Regions from separate parts of the Autumnicola musiva genome, predicted to be linked through region 2. Evidence: riboswitches for the same ligand, from Rfam matches in the RefSeq annotation. Region 2 holds a riboswitch; the other holds the start of a gene.
What was found. Region 2 has a riboswitch for thiamine pyrophosphate ahead of RM539_RS11830 (class I SAM-dependent methyltransferase). Riboswitches for the same ligand answer to the same signal wherever they lie in the genome.
Positions count from the first base shown of each region.

Region 1 (7,587 bases), on a different contig from region 2:
AGCTTTTTTCCCAGTCTTTCCACACCGGTTCTATTCCGGTTTCAGAAAGCATCTTCGCAATAATTTCTGTACTTCTTTCATCCGAAATTTCAAATTGCTCCAAAGACTGTGGCTCTACCACATAGCCTCCCGGATTTGTCTTTGATTCGGCGCTCATCGAGGTGATCCCCAGATGAACGATATTGTTCCTGAAGACTTCAGTCTCCCGGGTAGAGATAGACAATTCTACCTCTTCATCCAGCAACCTATAGGCACAGATAACCTGAAGCAAATCCGGATCTGTCATTTCTACTTTTGGCTCAAGTCCGCCACTAAAAGGCCGTAACCTTGGAAATGAGATAGAATACCTCGTTTTCCAATAAGTCTTTTGTAAATATTTCAGATGCAAGGCAGTAAAAAAGCTGTCTGCCCTCCAGTCTTCAAGTCCAAAAAGAGCGCCAATACCAATCTTGTGTATTCCCGCTCTTCCCAGTCGGTCTGCAGTTTCCAGACGATAATCAAAATTTGACTTTTTTCCTTTAGGATGATGAATTTTATAAGTCTCCCGGTGATAAGTTTCCTGGTACACCAATGTGGCGTAGAGTCCATTTTCAATCAACCTTTCGTATTCATCCTGATCCAATGGCTGAATTTCAATGGAAATATTGGAGAAATAAGATCTCAGCAGTTTTACCGCGTTACACATATAATCAACCCCCACCGTCTTATTGGCCTCACCCGTTACCAGCAGAATGTGGTCGTAGCCTTTTGACTTTAAGAATTCGGCTTCCTTTATTATTTCAGTATCGCTCAAAGTTTTCCTGGGAATTTTATTCGTCATACTGAAGCCGCAATAGGTGCAAATATTCTGGCACTCATTGCTCAGGTACATTGGAGCGTACATCTGCATTGTATTCCCAAAGCGTTTTTTGGTGATCGCTTTGCTCTGCTGCGCCATTTGTTCGAGAAAAGGTTTTGCGGCAGGAGAGATCAGGGCCTTGAAATCTTCCAGATCCCTCTTCCTGCTTTGCAATGCAGAAAGTACATCAGCTTCTGTTTTGGAAAAAATGCTTTGCAGCACCTCATCCCAGGAATAATTGCTTAATGTGTCTTTAAAACTATTCATAGAGAAATTGTGTTAAAGGGCTACTGGCTTCGGCTTGCTGTCTTTGTGGAGCCAACTTCGCCGTGTAGGCGAGTCTTCCTGCTTCCACAGCGAGTTTAAAAGCTTTTGCTATTTCTACCGGATTAGGGGAAACTGCAATCGCCGTATTTACCAGAACAGCATCGGCACCAATTTCCATCGCCTGAGCGGCGTGAGACGGACTTCCGATTCCCGCATCTACAATAACCGGCACGTTGCTTTGTTCAATAATAATCTCCAGGAAGTCCTGGGTTTTTAATCCTTTGTTGCTGCCAATTGGCGCACCTAAAGGCATCACGCACTGCGCTCCCACTTCCTCGAGCCGCTTACACAACACAGGATCTGCATGAATGTAAGGCATTACCACAAAACCAATTTTCACCAGCTCTTCACAGGCTTTTAAAGTTTCTACAGGGTCTGGAAGTAAGTATTTAGGATCTGGATGTATCTCTACTTTTACCCAGTTTGTTTCCAGGGCTTCCCTTGCCATTTGAGCAGCAAATATAGCTTCCTGGGCGTTCCGCACTCCCGAGGTGTTCGGGAGAAGGCTAATGTGGGGGTTTTTTAAAGCAGAGATCATTTGATCATCGTCATTTCCCGGTTCCACCCTTTTTAAAGCTACGGTTACCAGCTCACTTTCTGAAGCTAAAATCGTCTGTTGCATTACTGTTGAAGAGCTAAATTTTCCTGTTCCCGTAAACAAACGGGAAGAAAAAGTTTTATCTGTTATTTTTAATTGATCTGTGTTGCTCATAGTTGTTTTTCTGAAAATTGATTGTGTATTTCCCGAAAGATCATTTCAGGTTGCGGATGTGTTGTGAGCCATCCGGAAATAGCTACCCCATGGACTCCGCTTTCTGCTAAAACCGGAAGATCTTCCGGAATAATTCCTCCAATAGCGATTACAGGAATTGAATTCCCCTTAGTACGAAGACTATTTAGTAGCTTCCGGTAACCTTCTGCTCCTAATATTGAGCTGAGTTTCTTTTTTGTGGTAGTAAACCGGAAGGGGCCGAGACCAATATAATCTACTTGCTTTTTACAAAGGCCTTCGCAATCTTCCAGCGTGTTAGCCGTTCCTCCAATAATCTTATCTGGCCCCAAAAGTTTTCTGGCTGCCAAAGGACACTTGTCTTCCTTTCCCAAATGAACACCATCGGCATTTACCTTTTTTGCCACCTCCGGAAAATCGTTAATTATCAGTTTAACCGGGAAATCTATACAAATTTCTTTTGCCGCTTTTGCTGTTTTCAGAACCGTCTCAAAAGATTCGTCTTTAAGGCGCAGCTGAACCCAGTCTGCTCCTGCGGCACACATCCTGAGAATGTTTTCCAGGTGTTCAATGGGAGTTTCTCCCTGAGATATGTAGTGTAAGTTTGAGATCATACGTTGTGGTATCCTAATAAGGTTTTGTTTGATGCTAATACTTTTTCGATGTAATCTTTTGCTTTTCGTGCAGCTTCCGGAAGGGAATTGCCCAAAGCCAGATGTGCTGCAACTGCCGAAGATAAGACGCATCCGCTGCCGTGTTTTTCGGTACAGTCGGTTCGCCCGGGTTTAAAGCTTAGGCTTTCTCCTTCTGTAGTGAACAATTCGTCCAATCCAATTGCTTCCGACCGATGTCCTCCCTTAAGGTACAAGTTAGTTTTGCTGCTTATTTTCCGGATTGCTTCTTCCATAGTTGATTCGGGATAAAACATGTTCAATTCATCCAAATTTGGAGTGATTAGGAATATCCTTTCAAGAATGGATTTCAGCTTTTTCTGAAATTCCTGAACCTCCTGAAAAGTGAATCCGCTACTTGATTTTAGAACCGGATCCCAAATAATTCTGATGCTACTGTTCTTCTCAAACAGTCTGTCAATCAGATTATTTAAAACCTGATGATTTTCTACAATTCCGATTTTTACCACTTCCACAGGAAAACTTTCCAGTAAAAGTTCCAGTTGCTGAAGAATGATAGCTTCAGAAGTCCAGTGGCAGGCTTCGAATTTTTCATCATTCTGAATGGTATTCGCAGTATTTACCGCCAGCCCGTAACATTTAAGGTTTTCAAAGGTTTTAATATCAGCCATTAAACCTGCTCCAACTGAAGGATCAAATCCTGCAATGCTTAAAACAAAAGGTCTGTTATTGGTAAACATTTCTGTATTCATTGTAAATCCCTGTAAAAGCCTGTTCCTTATCTTCTGCGGTCCAAACGGCTCCAAGTACCGCTACTCCCGCATATCCCATTTCTTTTGCTCTCATAATTTTATCTGCTTTAATTCCGCCCAAAGCAATTATTTGGTGCGGCAGGTTTCCTACATTAAATTTCTTTCCCGCATATCTCTTTTTGGAAACAGAAGTAAACACCGGACTTAAAAAAACATAATCAAATGCTGAAGCTTCATTTTCCAAATTTTCCTGATCGTGAAAAGAAGAACTCACGGTAAAACCTTTCAATTGGAATCGGTTGGCAGAGGCTGATAGATCTTCCTGTTCTCTTCTAAAATTTTCTTTTAAATGAATTCCTTTTACCGAAAAAACATCAGCTAAGTGATGATGCTCATGAAGTATCATCTTTTGAAGGTATTTTTCTTCAAAATTTGATAGCCATAGCTTCATATCTTCTTCGGCCATTCCCGGTTTTCGAACGTGCAAAAGGGGCAGCCCGGACTCGAAAAATCGGGTGAGCTGTTCCCTTTCAGCAGCAATATTTTCTTCCGAAGTAAAAAGAATCAACATCTAATTTCAGCTTACAGGTAAACTTCGCTTCCTTTTGCTTTAAATTCTTCCGATTTTTTCTTCATTCCTTCCTCGATCGCCTCGTGAGTGTCCATTCCGTTTTCTTCAGCAAAATTTCGCACGTCCTGCGTAATTTTCATAGAACAGAAATTTGGTCCGCACATAGAACAGAAATGGGCTACTTTAGCATTTTCAGAAGGTAAAGTCTCATCGTGGTAAGACCTCGCCGTATCCGGATCAAGTGCCAAATTAAACTGATCTTCCCATCTGAATTCAAAACGTGCTTTACTCAGCGCATCATCCCTGTGTTGTGCCCCGGGATGACCTTTAGCCAGATCTGCAGCGTGGGCAGCGATCTTATAAGTGATCACTCCTTCTTTTACATCGTCCCTGTTAGGCAGCCCCAAATGTTCCTTTGGTGTCACATAACATAGCATCGCACATCCAAACCAGCCTATCATGGCTGCGCCAATCCCGCTGGTGATGTGGTCGTAACCAGGAGCGATATCTGTGGTCAATGGGCCTAAAGTATAAAAAGGTGCTTCCCCACAAACCTCCAGTTGCTTATCCATATTCTCTTTTATCATATGCATTGGGATATGGCCGGGTCCTTCTATAATGCACTGTACATCGTGTTTCCAGGCAATTTTAGTAAGTTCCCCCAAAGTTTCAAGTTCGGCGAATTGCGCATAGTCATTGGCATCGGCAATACTTCCGGGACGTAAACCGTCTCCCAGTGAGAAGGAAACATCATAAGCTTTCATGATTTCGCAAATTTCCTCAAAATGCGTGTACAGGAAGCTTTCTTTATGATGTGCCAGGCACCATTTTGCCATGATCGAGCCGCCACGGGAAACCAATCCTGTTACCCTTTTTGCGGTATGGGGAACATAAGCTAACCGCACTCCGGCGTGAATGGTGAAATAGTCCACTCCCTGCTCGGCCTGCTCAATGAGCGTATCCCTGAAAATTTCCCAGGTAAGATCTTCGGCTTTTCCATTTACTTTTTCCAGCGCCTGATAAATAGGCACGGTTCCAATTGGCACCGGAGAATTTCTCAGGATCCATTCGCGGGTTTCGTGGATGTTTTTTCCGGTGGAAAGATCCATGATGGTATCTGCTCCCCAACGGCAGGCCCAGACTGCTTTTTCCACTTCTTCCTCAATAGAAGAGGTTACCGCTGAATTCCCGATGTTGGCATTAATCTTCACGAGAAAGTTCCGCCCAATGATCATAGGTTCATTTTCCGGGTGGTTAATGTTGGAAGGAATAATTGCTCTCCCTCGGGCGACCTCATCCCTTACAAATTCCGGGGTAATTACCTTTGGGATACTGGCTCCAAAGCTGTTTCCGGGATGTTGTTCTGAGATCTGTTTGATCTCTTCCAGCTTCTGATTTTCACGAATGGCAATGTATTCCATTTCCGGAGTGATAATTCCTTTCCGGGCGTAGTGCATCTGGGTCACATTCTGTCCCGGCTTTGCCTTAAGAGGCTTTCTGTTCCTTTTAAACCGAAGTTCGTCCAGTTTCTCATTTTTCTCCCTTTCGCGTCCGTAAGCCGAAGAAAGACCGGGTAACTGTTCTACATCTTCCCGGGCGGCAATCCAGCTGTTGCGAATAGGCATCAGCCCTTTCCTTACATCGATTTCTACTGATGGATCTGTATACGGTCCACTGGTGTCATAGACTAAAACAGGATCGTTTTTTTCTACTTTTCCGTTAAATTTATCCACTGTGTCATCCAGGGATATTTTCCGCATCGGGACTTTTATATCCAGATGGATCTTTCCGCTTACATAAACCTTTTCGGAATTGGGAAAAGGTGCGCGGCTAATGGTTTGCTGCTTTGGAGTCTGGTCCTGTTTCATAATTACTTTCTGTTTAGTGCTAATAGTTTTGCTTCCGGAAATTCTTCCGAAGCATATTTATCCTCCCTGAGTAGCCCTGATAATGAGTACGTTTTCACCTTCGGCTAATTCACGTTTGGTCCAGTCGCTTTTAGAAATAATCTGATTGTTGACAGCCACAGCAATTCCTTTTTCAGAAATAGCCAGCTGCGTCAGGAGATCCTGAAGATTGGATGGTGAATTAAAAGTGTGGGCGGTGTTGTTTACGTTTACAGTTATCATTTTTTTGATATTTAATAGCTGTAAACTGCAGGGGGATTCCCTAAAGAAAAAGTAAATACAAACCAGAATTCCTCCAAAACGGAACTATGGTAGAAAATATGTAGATAACACTTTTCCCTTCGCGGGTATTAACCGGATCAGGTTCAAAGGGTTTTATCTCAGCTGATTATAATCAGCACCCCTAAAGTTTACTTTTCGAAGATAAGGGGTTTTGTCTGGAAATAAAAAATATTTTTTCTTATAACTTTAAATCGTACTTCATTAAAGAATAAGATTCGTGGGGGTTATCCGTTAGCGGGTTCTAAGAGTTAAAAACCTTACTCCCGTTTGGTAGTCAATTATCAATAGTTATCTAAAAAAGAAATTTTCTGAAGGTGTAAGCCTTCAGAAAATTTATAAAATTCAATTATTTAACTCTGGCCCAAACTAATTTTTCTGTGGTAAATCACGGGTTAACCACCCTCTTTTACTAGCCGTGGCCATTGCATAAGGGGTAATCCAGAATATACCAAATGTATAAAAAATACTGTAGGAATAGGCCCAGGAAGCTTCAAAGAAATTATATTTTTTTGCGTAAAATAGAGCCGGAAGGCTTGAAAATATAAAAACACTTAGCAGTGTGGAACTGATAAACAAAATTGGATGTGAAAGCAATAAAATGATCATAACCAGTAACAGCGGATAAGCCGTTAACATTTGCATCCATTGATTTAAGAGTAATATACGAGGACCGGATTTTGATCCCTCGCGGAATGATTTAAAAAACAAATTTTGACATCATAAGATTTTCCCGAACATTGCTCCTTTCCCAACGTGTAAACATCTTATGTAAAGCACTAAATCTTTCCGGTATGTTGGTGTGGACATAGGCATTACGTTGGAATAATACATGATAGCCTTGTTTAAGGATCATAGTGGTCATTGCGCGATCTTCACCAATATCGGTTGTTTTTCCCATAAAAGTTTGGTTAATCCACTGCGGCAGGCAGGACATAACCGCTTTACTTAGATAGGCAGCCAGGGCGCCGGGAGTACATAATACAGAACCCAATACACTCTGAGCAGATCTTATGAATTCAAAACTAAAATACAAAACTAACATTTAACATCCTGGGAATGATCGCTTTTTCATTATTGAGAACCCGCACATTTCCCGCTACCGCGCCACAGTTTTTATTAGAAATGAATGGAGATACAAGATTACGCAAAGTGTCTTCCTCTACAATAGAGTCACTATCTACGGTTACAAAGACCTCTCCTTTAGCCAGTTTGAAACCACGATATAAGGCATGTCGTTTCCCCTTATTAGTGGGTTGCTGGTAAATTGATACACGAGCTCCCAATTGATCCTTGGCCTTTTTCATCCAGTGCCAGGTATCATCTTTACTACCATCATCAATGGCAATTAATTGTATTTTTTCTGCAGGATAATTGCTCTCAACTAAACTATGCAATGTGGACCAGACTTGTTTACCTTCATTATAAGCAGGCACTATAACAGTACAAAAAGGTAATTCCTCGTCTGTAACAGATGGAACTGGCTTATAGCGAAAAAACAACCTGGCAATATATAGTAAAAAGCAAATTTTAAATATTAATAAGAAGCTT
Region 1 is NZ_JAVRHK010000003.1:313,659-321,245, forward strand. Features, by position in the region: gene thiH (2-iminoacetate synthase ThiH) at 1-1,105, opposite strand, end outside; gene RM539_RS06315 (thiazole synthase) at 1,098-1,877, opposite strand; gene RM539_RS06320 (thiamine phosphate synthase) at 1,874-2,509, opposite strand; gene RM539_RS06325 (hydroxymethylpyrimidine/phosphomethylpyrimidine kinase) at 2,506-3,279, opposite strand; gene RM539_RS06330 (thiamine phosphate synthase) at 3,254-3,850, opposite strand; gene thiC (phosphomethylpyrimidine synthase ThiC) at 3,862-5,718, opposite strand; gene thiS (sulfur carrier protein ThiS) at 5,776-5,979, opposite strand; TPP riboswitch at 6,077-6,172, opposite strand; partial or broken gene RM539_RS06345 (glycosyltransferase family 2 protein) at 6,406-7,587, opposite strand, start outside.
Region 1: it holds a riboswitch for thiamine pyrophosphate, as region 2 does, so the genes downstream of both, thiS (sulfur carrier protein ThiS) here and RM539_RS11830 (class I SAM-dependent methyltransferase) in region 2, are expected to answer to the same signal.

Region 2 (7,587 bases):
CTGAGTCCCAGAAAGCAGTGTGACATATAAATTCCTGATATTTTCAATATTTGTACGCTCACTTTCCGCCAGACGAACCACCAGGTCAAAACGTTTTTCCCCTTCAAAAATCACCCCTGCCTTACCTCCTGCAAAAGCCGATTGAATAAGAGAATTCAGTTGATTTACCTGTAGCCCGTACTGCGCCAGTTTACTGCGATTGTAATTCACCGTAATTTGTGGCAGGCCCGAGGTAGCTTCCACTTTAAGATCTGCCACTCCATCTACACCGCTAATAATCTTCCCCATTTCATTAGCCTTGGCAGCCAGAACTTCCAGGTCTTCCCCATATAGTTTCACCGCCACATCTTCGCGCACTCCGGTTAAAAGTTCATTAAAACGCATTTCCACCGGCTGGGTAAATTCGTAGCTAACTCCCGGAATAACACCAATGGTTTTCTTAATTTCGGCAATAAGTTCATCTTTTGTTTCTGCGGAAGTCCACTCCGACTTTGGTTTCAGAATAATAAAACTGTCACCTAAATCCATCGGCATGGGATCTGTGGGAACATCTGAAACACCAAACCTACTTACCACCTGTTCGATTTCAGGAAATTCGTTCAGCAGTAATTTTTCAATTTTAGTTGAAGTGGCTATACCTTCAGACAGCGAACTGCCCGGTTTCAGAATAATGTGAAAAGCGATATCCCCTTCATCCAGCTGCGGAATAAATTCACCCCCCATTCTTGTGAATAAGAAAACAGCCACAGCGAAAAGTACCACTGCAGAACCAAGCACAATTTTGGCTCTTTTGAGAGAAGTTTTTAAAAGCGGTTCATACTTTCTTTGGGCAAAGCTTATAATTTTGTCTCCCCAGGAATTCTTTTGCTTTGGGGATTCCTTCAAAAATAGCGAAGAAATCATAGGCACATAAGTAAGACATAACAGCATTGCCCCTATCATGGCGAAAATAAAGGTTAGCGCCATGGGCCGAAACATTTTGCCCTCTACGCCTTGCAGGGCAAGAATTGGAAGAAAAACAATAAGGATAATCAGCTGGCCGAAAAATGCCGAATTCATCATCTTTTTTGCTGAAGAAGAAGCGATCTCATCCCGCTCTATGTTATCAATTTTCCTGTTCTCTAAAATGCGCTGATGAAGCAGGAATACCGTACTTTCTACGATAATCACCGCGCCATCTACGATAATTCCAAAATCGATGGCTCCCAGGCTCATAAGGTTGGCCCAAACATCAAAAATATTCATCAGGATAAAAGCGAACAAAAGGGATAAAGGAATTGTAGAAGCAACAATTAGGCCTCCGCGCCAGTTGCCCAGCAGCAGGACCAACACGAAAATTACAATAAGCCCGCCTTCCAAAAGATTTCCGGTTACGGTAGAAGTGGTTTCGCTTATGAGTTCACTACGGTCCAGAAATGGTTTTATAGAAACTCCTTCCGGCAACGACTTCTGGATTTGCACAATCCGGTTCTTTACATTGTCAATCACTTCATTGGAATTGGCACCTTTTAACATCATCACCATGCCGCCAACAGTTTCGCCTTCGCCATTTTTTGTAAGTGCTCCGTATCGCACTGCGCTACCAATTTTCACATCGGCAACATCTTGAATGGTAACAGGAATGCCATCAGAATTTTTTACCACAATTTTTTCCAGGTCTTCCACACTGCGGGCCAGGCCTTCCCCGCGAATAAAGTTTGCCTGATGGTCCTTTTCAATATAAGCACCGCCGGTATTGGCATTATTAAGTTCCAGGGCATTAAAAACATCAGAAATACTCAGCCCGATAGCACGCAATTCTTCGGGATTTACAGCAATTTCAAATTGTTTTATCCTGCCACCTACACCGTTTACTTCCACTACTCCGGGTACCATGGCCATTTGCCGGCGTACAATCCAGTCCTGAATCGTCCTGAGTTCAGTAGGAGAATATTCAGCTTTATATTCCTCTTCAACTTCAAGAGTATACTGGTATATTTCGCCCAGGCCTGTGGAAATTGGCCCCATAGAAGGTTTACCAAAACCTTCGGGAATTTCTTCTTTTACGGCGTTCAGCTTTTCAGCTACGAGCTGGCGCGGCAAATAAGTGCCCAGCTCATCATCAAAAACAATGGTAACTACAGAAAGTCCAAATCTGGAGACCGAACGAATTTCACTTACCCCGGGAAGGTTGCTCATGGCCACCTCAACCGGATAAGTAACAAATTGCTCAATATCCTCTGTTCCCAAATTGGGAGCCTGGGTAATCACCTGCACCTGATTATTGGTGATATCGGGCTGCGCATCTACCGGAACTTTAATCATGCTCCAGATACCCGCACCAATAAGTACGCAGGTAAGCAACCCAATAATAAATTTATTATTGATTGAAAAATCAATGATTTTGTTAATCATAGAATTCAGAATTTAATTCAGTTTAAAAATAGCCTTAGAACGGCTTTGACTTCGGGATATAATTATCCCTGTAAAACTGAATTAAACCCGCGGTGGCTGAAAATGAGTATCGGGAATTTCGTCACCCGAATTAACAGCGTTTGCAATAACAAGAGTTGAAATATGCTGCTCAATTAGCGGCGATTCTGAAGTTTGAAAATTTACCACATGAACGTGACAGCAATGACACTGGCAAAAAGGTGAACAGGAATCGGCTTCTTTATCATGGGAATGCTGGGTGTCCAGCTCTGAAATTGTTTCCTGCTGATCTTCGGAAACCAAGGCACTATCATCGCCACAGGGCACTATATTGAGCCCCAGGAAATAAAAAGATAATATTGCGACGATAATTTTCACACTGCAAATATAAAAAAGCTCCGGTACTTTTTAACCCTTCAGCTTAAAAAGCATATTATTAATCACAAAGAAGAATTGTAAATCGTTATAAATATCTTCTGAAAGAATTATTTTCCAAATTTTAAATCTTAACTTTGAATTGAATGCACGGGGTGCCGTAAAAAGCTGAGAAATACCCGAAACCTGATATGGATAATGCCAACGTAGGGATGCAGTTTTAAAATATTTTCCATTTTAAACTCCATTCTGTCTGGTAATATCAGGTTGCAGAATGGAGTTTTTTGTTTAAACATTTTAAGATGGAAATAGAGAAAAAGGATTTTCAGTTGCTGCCGAGGACGCAACAGAACTGGCAGGAAAGACCGGAATGGTTTTTTAACCGTGAACATACCGATACCTATGAACAATGGTATGAAGGAAGATACAAAAGAGCTGAAGTATGGCAGAAAAAGGTAATGGAACAACTGGTTTCCAAAGACAGCAGGGTTAAAACCCTTCTTGAATTTGGATGCGGCACCACCCGTTTTACCCGGTGGTGGAAGGAAATAGGAATTGAAGCTACCGGTGGGGATATTTCTCCGCTAATGCTCTCCCAGGCAATTAATTTGTTTGAAGGTGACCTGGTAATGGCAGATTCACATAATATGCCTTTTAAAGACAATACTTTCGATTCACTGGCATTTATTACCACTTTTGAATATTATAAAGATCCCGTAAAAGTAATTCGCGAAGCTGCAAGGGTGGGAAAATACGGGATAGCCATGGGAATGATGAACAGAAATTCCCCCAAGGTTGCCCGCAGGAGAATACAGGAGCTATTTGGAAAAAACCCGTTTTACCTTACCGCAACTTTCTATACTCCCAAGAAATTAACCGCTATAATTAATGAAGCTTTAAAAGGCAGGGAATATACCATAGAATGGTCCTGTACCGGCCTGCCAAAATGGTTTCCCGTACAACAGTGGAGCCTGCCTTACGGAGATTTCTTCGGACTATATGTGCAATTTAAAGATGTTGACTAATGAGTAAAGAAACCGGAAAAATTGACAATGATATTTTTAAAGAAGTTATTTTCGATAACTGTGGATTTCCACGAAAAGAGGTAAGCGTTGGCCCCGGCTTTGGTGTAGACGTTTCTTTGGTAGATTTACCCAATGGCCTGGCAATGGCTTCAACAAGTGACCCGCTTTCGCTCATTCCTTCTCTGGGGTTGGAAGAATCGGCATGGCTTTCGGTGCACCTTATGGCCAATGATATGGCTACTACAGGATTTGCGCCCATGTACGCACAGTTTGTATTGAATTTACCGGGGAATTTTCCGCAGAAAGATTTTAAAATTTACTGGGAATACATCCACAAATTCTGCCAGGAAATTGGAACTGCAATTACCGGTGGGCATACCGGATTTATTGAAGGCCAGAACTCCACCATCGCCGGTGGCGGTACTTTTACAACCATAGCTCCCAAAAAGGATATTTTGGTATCAAAAAATGCCGCGCCCGGGGATGTGATCCTGGTAACAAAAACCTGCGCAATTTCTTCGTCTTCCATCCTTGGGATGAGTTTTCCGGAGACCGTAAAGAATAAACTTGGCAAAGAAGTTTTTGAGGAAAGCTGCAGGATGTTTTATAAAACCTCTTCTTTAAAAGATGCACTTACTGCCGTAGGAGAAAATGAGAAACATAAAGATGTTACCGCCATGCACGATGTGACTGAAGGTGGCGTTTTAGGCGCTATTTACGAATTGGTAAAAGCATCTGGTAACGGTGCCAGTATTAATGATGACTTACTTCCCATAGCCCATACCCAGCAGGAAATTTGCAGGTTGTTTTCTATAGATCCGCGATATAGTATAGGCGCGGGCTCCATGATTATCACCTGTAAAAAGGGAACAGAAAAGGAGGTTATTAAAAGACTTGAAAAAGAAGATATTCCCTGTAAGGCGGTTGGTAAAATCACTAAAAAGGAAGAAGGAATTAAGTTGGTTGAAAATGGAGAAAGTAAGGGTTTGCCTTATTTTGAACAGGATCCATACTGGGCGGCATTTTTTAAAGCATATAATGAAAAATGGAAATAATGAAGAAGCAGAAGCAGAAAAGGCAAATCTCAGGAGGTGTTTACCTCGTGATCGATCCGTCTATGAATGAAGAAGAATTAATCCTGAAGCTGGAACAAGTTCTGAAAGAGAAAATAGCCGCGGTACAGATTTGGGATCATTTTTCAACTTCAGGAGATGAGCAGGTGAAACTGGTAAACCGCATTTCTGAAATTTGTCATGAAAGGGATGTTCCTGTTTTTTTGAATAACCAATGGGAACTTCTAAAAAAGACCAAAGCTGATGGGGTTCATTTTGACGAAATTCCTAAAGATTTCGAGAATATCAGAAATAATTCAGAAGAAAATGCGCTTTTCGGCTTAACCTGTAACAACGATCTATTTATTATAAAATGGGCAGAAGAGCATCATTTGGATTATATTTCCTTCTGCTCCGTTTTTCCTTCCCCAACAGATAATAGTTGTGAACTGGTAACGTTCGATGCTATTAAAAAAGCGAGGGGAATTACCGATATGCCTATATTTCTTGCGGGAGGAATTCAGCATTCTAATATTAGAGAATTAAAAGACCTAGATTTTGACGGCATAGCTGTAGTTTCAGGAATAATGAGCGCGGAAGATCCTGAAAGCTCCACCAAAGATTATTTATCTGAATTAAAAAAACTTAAAAAATGAAATTAGCGACCATAAATAAATTATGCTGCCCTTTTGATAAAAAAGAAATCGAACTCACAAGTATTTCAAAAGATCTGGAAGAGAATGTAATTGAAGGTTTTCTTACCTGCAATAATTGCAAACGCATCTATCCTATCATAAAAGGCATTCCAATAATGAATCCCGATGAATACCGGGAATTTAAACTGGAACAACCAATCCTTGAAAAATGGCAAAGTCATCTAAAAGGCAGGAAAATTGAAAATTTCAGGCTTGTGGAGGGTGAAAATTTCAAAATTAAGGAGTAAAAGTAGAAAACGAAAAGTGCTGAAGTTCTTAAAGCAAGATCTGTTTTTAAGAAATTTTTGAACAGAAATAGAAGCTTTGAAATAGTTGCTTAAGATACCTTCCCCAAAAAGGGAAGGTACCATTTTTTAAAAATAGATCATTTCTATTCTTTTCTTCTATTTAAGTAATTATGATCTGTGAGGTCGAGAATCATGGGTGTAATACTGGTTTTACCGTTCCTTATTGCCCATCGATCGGTTCCTTCTTCCACATTTTCAATTTGCACCACCGTAAACCAATAATGTTGCCTGCCCATTGGGTCTTTGTTAGCGATCACTTTGCCATCATAATGCCTAACAGACTGGTTGGTCCAGATGATTTCTCCTTCAGGAGAACGCGGGAAGTTTATATTCAGCAATTTTCGCTCGTCTTCATGCACAACTTCCTTTAAAGCATCAGAAACAAAAGGTTCCAGCGCTTCAAAATCTGGCTCATCTTCTCCTACCGAAACGCTCAATGCAATTCCCCTAATATCAAAAAGAACCGCCTGTCGTGCCGCAGAAAGGGTTCCCGAATGCCAGGCTGAATTCCCCAAATTTGAGCCTATATTGATTCCGGAAAGTACGAGGTCTATATCTTCAAATAGATGAGTCCCCAGTGCCACGCAATCGGCGGGAGTACCACTTACCCGATAGGCTTCAATTCCTTCAAAATGAATAGGAGACTTTTTATAAGTTATAGGTTTTCCGGAAGTAATCGCCTGTCCCATAGAAGATTGTTCCACATCAGGCGCCATTACAATCACCTCTCCATATTTTGCTGCTACTTTTGCCAGGCAGGCAAGCCCGGGACTGTAAATTCCGTCATCATTTGTTACCAGTATTCTCATAATATATTGATTTGTTTTTCTTTCCAATTAATTTACAAAAAACTGCTCTTCCCGCATCCTATACCTTGTAAAACAGCAAAAAATTATATTTCCTATAACAGGAGTCTAACAAATATTCTTAAAGATTTTATTGGATACTTTTATAAAATCATAACTTCTCGTTAATCAGCTTACCTGTACAATTATTGTGTTTATATTTATTTGGAAATGAAACCAGCCAACCATGAAGACTATACAAATTGTGCATAATCCAACTGCCGGGGATGGCAGTCATGATAAAGAAGAATTAATTAAAATTGTAGAAGACTCCGGCTACAAAGCCGACTATATTTCTACCAATTATGTATTTTGGAAGAAACATTTTAAGCCCCAGGACGCCGCTGCCATTCTACTTGCCGGAGGGGACGGGACTGTAAGAAAATTGGCAAAAAACCTTATTGCAATAAAGGACCTTCCAAAGCCGCTGCCTATTCATTTAATACCCCTAGGTACGGCTAACAATATTTCCAAAGTACTTCGGGTACCGCAAAATAAAGAGCAACATAAAATAAACCTGGAAAGGAAATTTACCACTTTTAGCTACGGGAAAATAAAAAGCACTGGAAAAAAGGATTTCTTTCTTGAGAGTTTCGGGTTTGGGATTTTCCCAAAACTTATTGCAGAAATGAAGAAACTTGAGACACCGGATAATCCAAAAGAAGAACTGCAGAAAACGCTGGAAGTACTGCTGGAAATCGTTAAAGGTTATAAGGCTAAAAATGCTAAAATTAAGACAGGTGGAATAACTATTAAAGGATCTTTTTTGCTGGTAGAGCTTATGAACATAAAGTTGATAGGACCAAACTTTAAACTGGCTCCCGCTGCCCATCCCGGAGATGATCATTTTGAACTTGTACTAATTCCGGAAGAAA
Region 2 is NZ_JAVRHK010000008.1:53,857-61,443, reverse strand. Features, by position in the region: gene RM539_RS11840 (CusA/CzcA family heavy metal efflux RND transporter) at 1-2,394, opposite strand, end outside; gene RM539_RS11835 (DUF6660 family protein) at 2,476-2,790, opposite strand; TPP riboswitch at 2,929-3,017, shown strand; gene RM539_RS11830 (class I SAM-dependent methyltransferase) at 3,090-3,812, shown strand; gene RM539_RS11825 (AIR synthase family protein) at 3,812-4,867, shown strand; gene RM539_RS11820 (thiamine phosphate synthase) at 4,867-5,520, shown strand; gene RM539_RS11815 (Trm112 family protein) at 5,517-5,807, shown strand; gene surE (5'/3'-nucleotidase SurE) at 5,951-6,676, opposite strand; gene RM539_RS11805 (diacylglycerol/lipid kinase family protein) at 6,900-7,587, shown strand, end outside.